3 regions of the Clostridium acetobutylicum ATCC 824 genome follow, and region 3 is predicted to be linked to each of the others. Evidence: predicted binding sites of a transcription regulator. Region 3 holds the regulator's gene; each other region holds the start of a gene.

Evidence for each region. The regulator Rex, encoded in region 3, represses fermentation and respiration genes when NADH is low (regulators of the CRP and FNR family bind a similar motif). The targets are predictions, from matches to a motif close to ATTGTTAANNNNTTAACAAT.
Region 1: adhE (bifunctional acetaldehyde-CoA/alcohol dehydrogenase) is a predicted target of Rex. The motif match lies at 1,634-1,653, and genes of this name have one in related genera.
Region 2: CA_RS14790 (acetyl-CoA C-acetyltransferase) is a predicted target of Rex. The motif match lies at 1,526-1,545, and genes of this name have one in related genera.

Annotation. Positions count from the first base shown of each region.
Region 1 covers NC_001988.2:34,909-37,191, forward strand. Annotated here, with positions in the region: gene adhE (bifunctional acetaldehyde-CoA/alcohol dehydrogenase) at 1-1,390, opposite strand, end outside; gene CA_RS19395 (polymer-forming cytoskeletal protein) at 1,864-2,283, opposite strand, start outside.
Region 2 covers NC_003030.1:3,005,759-3,008,041, forward strand. Annotated here, with positions in the region: gene CA_RS14790 (acetyl-CoA C-acetyltransferase) at 205-1,383, opposite strand; gene wecB (non-hydrolyzing UDP-N-acetylglucosamine 2-epimerase) at 1,710-2,283, opposite strand, start outside.
Region 3 covers NC_003030.1:2,835,835-2,838,117, reverse strand. Annotated here, with positions in the region: gene CA_RS13990 (ABC-F family ATP-binding cassette domain-containing protein) at 1-285, opposite strand, end outside; gene CA_RS13985 (redox-sensing transcriptional repressor Rex) at 847-1,491, shown strand; gene CA_RS13980 (short-chain-enoyl-CoA hydratase) at 1,667-2,283, shown strand, end outside.

The sequences.
Region 1 (2,283 bases), on a different replicon from region 3:
ATCCATATTTAAAATATATTTTTTGTGGCACTTTAAACCAAAGCATATTTTCCCTTCTTTCAGCAACACTTTTAATATTTAATAAATGTTTAGGCTCTACATTTTGCGATACAGAGTTTCCTCCCCAAGTGCCGCATCCAAGAGTAAATGATGGTGCTATCGCAAAATTGTATAAATCTCCGCTTGCTCCCTGTGAAGAAGGCATGTTAATAAATGTCCTTGAAGTTTTCATTGCTAATCCAAATTCTTTAACTTTATCCTTATTGTTTTGTGAATCTATATATAAAGATGACGTGTGTCCACTTCCACCTAATTCTATTAGCCTTTGTGCCTTTTTTAGAGCTTCATCAAAATCCTTAACTTTATACATTGCAAGTACTGGTGATAGTTTTTCATGTGAGAACAGCTCGCTTTTTTCAACAGATTGTACTTCGCCTATAAGTATCTTTGTAGTTTGAGGAACTTCAATTCCTGCCATTTTAGCAATTATATAAGCAGATTTTCCAACTATGTCAGCATTAATAGCTCCATTTTTAAACATAGTTTCTTTTATTTTAGCTATTTCATTTTGATTGAGTATATATGATCCTCGTTTTACAAATTCCTCTTTAACTTTTTCGTATATTGAATTCATAACTAATATTGATTGTTCAGAAGCGCATATTACTCCATTGTCATAAGTCTTTGATAAAATTATGGAGCTTACTGCCATATCTATATCTGCACTCTCATCTATTATTGCTGGTGTATTTCCTGCTCCAACACCAATTGCAGGTTTTCCAGATGAATAGGCCGCTTTAACCATTGAAGGACCTCCTGTTGCTAATATTATATCAGCTTCACTCATCAAATCTTGAGAAAGTTCTATTGATGGCTCATCTATCCAGCCTATTATATTTTTAGGTGCTCCTGCTTTAACAGCTGCATCTAAAATTAATTTTGCTGCAGCAATTGTAGATTTTTTTGCACGTGGATGTGGTGAAAAGAATATTGCGTTTCTTGTTTTTAAAGAAATTAATGATTTGAAAATTGCTGTGGAAGTTGGATTAGTAGTAGGAACTATGGCTGCAACAATTCCAATTGGTTCAGCAACCTTTGTTATGCCTAAAGAATCGTCATGGTCTATTATGCCACAAGTTTTTTCATTTTTATATTTATTGTATATATATTCTGCTGCAAAATGATTTTTTATAATTTTATCTTCTACAAGACCTATTCCTGTTTCTTCTACTGCTAATTTAGCTAAGTTTATTCTTTCTTTAGCTGCGGCTATGGCACATTGTTTAAAAATTTTATCAACTTGCTCTTGAGTATAGGTTGCAAACTTCTTTTGCGCTTCTCTCAATTCATTTAGCTTTTGTTTTAGTTCTTTTTGATTTGTAACTTTCATTTATATACACTCCTTTATAAAATTTATTATTAGTTTGATATTTAACAAACTATTGCAAATAAAACTTATTGTATTATATAACACACTTTGATGCCTTATAAATTATAGAGTGTGGTTTCCTTACATTATTTACTTCTAATGTGATAAACCGTTGATATGTACATATTTAACGCTTGTATTTCTATAGTAAAATTATGCAGTCATTTTATTTTCTATAATATTATTATATAACAGTAATTAAAGATTGTCAAACATTTAACAATAATTAATGATTATAACTATTTTTATTGCCAAATACTAGTTATAAGTGGGTGTATTACGTATTATTAGAATAAAGTAAAATCGATAAGTGTTGAGTTTGTTTTTTTATTCACTAAATGTATTTTTTACCTATAGCAAAAGGCCTCCTATGATTTTTGTTTTATCATAGAAAGCCTTTTGTTTTTTAAGCTATAGATTTTTCTCACACTTTTTTATTCATCAACCTTTTTGCAAAGTGCCTTACAGCTCTGATCCATATTCAGTTGATTTTTATATTCTATATTTTCAATATTGCAGTTAGGGCCTATTGTAATATTGTTTCCTCTCACTATTTTTGCGTCCGTGTGCTCGAGATAAATATTATCGCCTTCGATTATGCTGGTTACCAATCTTCCGCGGGTAAAGAAAAGGTTCATCATCTCATGTATAAAATGTCCAGAACCTAATTTTACTGTTATATTCTCTCCACCTATATCCTTTACTCTACATTTTCCATACATATATATTTCAATATCACCAGCATTTAATAATCCAGCTATCTCGAAGCCTCCTCTTGCATGGAAATGTTCTGCTTCACAATCCTCACCTATAGAAACTGAACCGGATATATCTATACTGTCAGTGTGAACATT
Region 2 (2,283 bases), 170 kb from region 3:
TGAATTTTATACAAATTTCAACATAAATATCATTATGACATTTTTTTACCACACTAACTAAATTATTCTAAAAGAAATTGAACTGTCTTTAGTTTTAATTCTACATTCTTATCGTATTTTTTATACATAAGTTTAGAATTTTTTTAAAAAATAACTCTGTAGAACTAATTTATAATTCTACAGAGTTATTTTTAACAATACTTTCTAGCACTTTTCTAGCAATATTGCTGTTCCTTGTCCGCCACCTATACATAAAGTTGCTAAGCCTTTTTTTGCATCTCTTTTTTGCATTGCGTGTACAAGAGTAACGAGTATTCTTGCACCTGATGCTCCAATTGGATGACCAAGGGCAATAGCTCCTCCATTTACATTTACTTTATTCATATCAAATTTTAAATCTTTTGCTACTGCTAAACTTTGAGCTGCAAAAGCTTCATTTGATTCTATTAAATCTAATTCATCAACTGTCCAACCTGCTTTTTCAATAGCTGCTTTTGTTGCATAGAAAGGTCCATATCCCATTATTGCTGGGTCAACTCCTGCTGAACCATAAGAAACTATCTTAGCAAGTGGTTTTACTCCAAGCTCTTTAGCTTTTTCTGCACTCATGATTACAAGTACTGCTGCACAGTCATTTAATCCTGATGCATTACCAGCTGTAACTGTTCCATCTTTTTTGAAGGCAGGTTTTAATTTTGCAAGTCCTTCTATAGTTGATCCAAATCTAGGGTGCTCATCTGTATCAACTACAGTTTCTCCCTTTCTGCCTTTAATTACTACAGGAACTATTTCATCTTTAAATTGACCTGATTTTATAGCTTCTTCAGCTTTTTTTTGTGATGCAAGAGCAAACTCATCTTGTTCTTCTCTTGAAATGTTCCATCTCTCAGCTATGTTTTCTGCTGTTATTCCCATGTGGTAATCATTAAATGCATCCCACAATCCGTCAGTGATCATTTCATCAACAAATTTAGCGTTTCCCATTCTATATCCCCATCTAGCGTTATTCGCTAAGTAAGGAGCTCTAGACATATTTTCCATACCACCTGCTATTATTACGTCAGCATCTCCTGCTTTTATAATTTGTGCTGCTAAGCTAACTGTTCTAAGTCCTGAACCACAAACCTTATTAATAGTCATAGCTGGAATTTCAACTGGTAATCCTGCTTTAAAAGATGCCTGTCTTGCTGGATTCTGTCCTAAACCTGCTTGAAGAACATTTCCTAAAATGACTTCATTAACATCCTCTGGTTTTATTCCTGCTTTTTTAACTGCTTCCTTTATAGCTGTAGCTCCTAAATCTACTGCTGGTACATCCTTAAGAGACTTTCCATAAGATCCAATCGCTGTTCTTACTGCACTAGCTATTACAACTTCTTTCATTCTAACTAACCTCCTAAATTTTGATACGGGGTAACAGATAAACCATTTCAATCTATTTCATAAGTTCCATAGTTTATCCCTAATTTATACGTTTTCTCTAACAACTTAATTATACCCACTATTATTATTTTTATCAATATATTTTGTTAAAAAAAACACAAAGTTTAATATTTTTTAACAAAAAAATTAAACTTATGCATATGCTAACCCCCTTAAAATCATGTTTTAGCATAAATACATAAGTTTATATTTTAACTATATTAATGTAATAAAAAATACTTGTGCATAAGAAACTTCATTCTAAATTCTTTTAGAATGCTCATGTATTACTTTTTAGGTGAAAATTCATCTGGTCTATCCTTTAATACTCCAAAATGATACAATATAGCATCAACTATTCTATCTGAAGCCTTTCCATCACCATATGGATTTATTGCCTTACTCATTTTTTCATATTCTTCTTCATCTTTCATTATTTTATAGGCTTCGTCTACTATCTTTTTAATATCAGTTCCTACTAATTTTACCGTTCCTGCCTCAACTGCTTCTGGTCTTTCAGTAACATCTCTTAAAACAAGTACAGGCTTTCCAAGATGAGGTGCCTCTTCTTGAAGACCACCTGAGTCAGTCATTACCATAAAGCATTTATTCATTAAATTATGAGTTTCCTTTGTATCAAGTGGAGGAAGCAAGTGTACCCCTTTCATACCATTCAAATTATTATATACAACATCTTTCACCACAGGATTCAAGTGTACTAGATAAACTATCTCAACATCTTCATTTTCTTCAGCAATTCTTCTTAATGCTGTACATATGTTTTCTATTCCCTTTCCCCAATTCTCACGTCTATGAGCAGTTACCATTATAACTTTCTTATTTTTATAGTCTAATTTATTC
Region 3 (2,283 bases):
TAAAAGATCATTGAAGACAGTACAAAGTTCTTCGTATATAGTATTGTTACTATCAAGATCTAAGTGCTGAGATAAGTATCCTAGTTTTTTGGTTTTATCTATAAATAAATCACCAGTGTCATGTTCTAGTTGGAAAGTTAAAATTTTAAACAATGTTGATTTTCCAGCACCATTTGGACCTATAAGGCCTACTTTTTCACCATCATTTATACTAAATGTTATATTTTCCAAAATTTTATCAATGCCGTAGCTTTTGCCTATATTTTTGCAGCTAACAACTATCATGAGTATCACCAACCTAAAATATTTTGTAAGGAAACTAAGTAAGGTTTATTTAAAGTTTCCATTAGTAAAGATTATAAGATATCTTTAATTATACCATAGGAAAACTAAGGTTAAAGCTAATTTTTAAGGTATAGTATAGAAAATATAGTTGAGTTTAAGGGCTGTATAGTGTATTAAAGAAAAGATATAATATTAAAAGAAGAAAGTTTATAAACTAATTTGATATAAAACTATAAACAATAAAATAATATGATTAAAAGCATTTAATGTGTATAAGTTAAGTTTTTCACAGAATAAACTCTATTTATGGTAGCTTTTTAAAGTTTTATTGAAAAAAAAGAACTATATTGAAAATATTCTATACTAACAAAAGTATTTAAGAATAATATAAAGTAAAAAGGATAGTGTAATTGAATAATAATGTGGTAAAATATATGATGTATTGTTGTATATGAAGAAACAAGTTAATTATGGATTATAAATGTATTTTAATTATTTAATATACCAACTTAATTTGAACTTGGCTTCTACAAAAGTGATATTAAGTAAGAGGTGGTCAAAGTGGATAAGAAAAAAAACATATCAATGGCAGTTATCAGACGTCTTCCCAAATACCACAGATATTTAGAAGAATTGTTAAAGAGTGATGTTGATAGAATATCTTCAAAGGAATTAAGCGAAAAAATAGGATTTACTGCATCGCAGATACGCCAAGACCTAAATTGTTTTGGTGATTTTGGACAGCAGGGATATGGATACAATGTTAAGGATTTAAGCAGGGAAGTTGATAATATATTAGGACTTACTAAAATGTACAACACCATAATAATTGGTGCTGGAAATATAGGTCAGGCAATTGCTAATTATATAAACTTCCAAAAAATGGGATTTGATTTAAAGGCTATATTTGATATTAATCCTAAGCTAATAGGTCTTAAAATACAGGATGTTGAGGTTCGGGACGTAGATAATATAGATGGATTCTTACAAAAAAATAAGATCGATATTGGAATAATATGTGTTCCAAGTAAGAATGCACAAAAAGTTTGTGATATTATTGTTAAAAATAATGTTAATGGAATATGGAATTTTGCTCCTGTTGATCTTATGACTCCAGAAAATGTAATTGTTGAAAATGTACATTTAAGTGAAAGCCTTCTAACACTTAGCTGTTTATTGCAAGAAGTGAATAAAAGCCGAGATTAGTACGGTAATGTTATTTAAATATATATAAAAATTATTAAAATTTAATATAAAATGGTTTTAATATTGAAATATAAAATAAATCATTATATAATAATTATAGAAGCATATGCTTCTAATTTTTTGCCCGTCTTTGTTATAATATTAACAATAAAAAAATATTTTAGGAGGATTAGTCATGGAACTAAACAATGTCATCCTTGAAAAGGAAGGTAAAGTTGCTGTAGTTACCATTAACAGACCTAAAGCATTAAATGCGTTAAATAGTGATACACTAAAAGAAATGGATTATGTTATAGGTGAAATTGAAAATGATAGCGAAGTACTTGCAGTAATTTTAACTGGAGCAGGAGAAAAATCATTTGTAGCAGGAGCAGATATTTCTGAGATGAAGGAAATGAATACCATTGAAGGTAGAAAATTCGGGATACTTGGAAATAAAGTGTTTAGAAGATTAGAACTTCTTGAAAAGCCTGTAATAGCAGCTGTTAATGGTTTTGCTTTAGGAGGCGGATGCGAAATAGCTATGTCTTGTGATATAAGAATAGCTTCAAGCAACGCAAGATTTGGTCAACCAGAAGTAGGTCTCGGAATAACACCTGGTTTTGGTGGTACACAAAGACTTTCAAGATTAGTTGGAATGGGCATGGCAAAGCAGCTTATATTTACTGCACAAAATATAAAGGCAGATGAAGCATTAAGAATCGGACTTGTAAATAAGGTAGTAGAACCTAGTGAATTAATGAATACAGCAAAAGAAATTGCAAACAAAATTGTGAGCAATGCTCCAGTAGC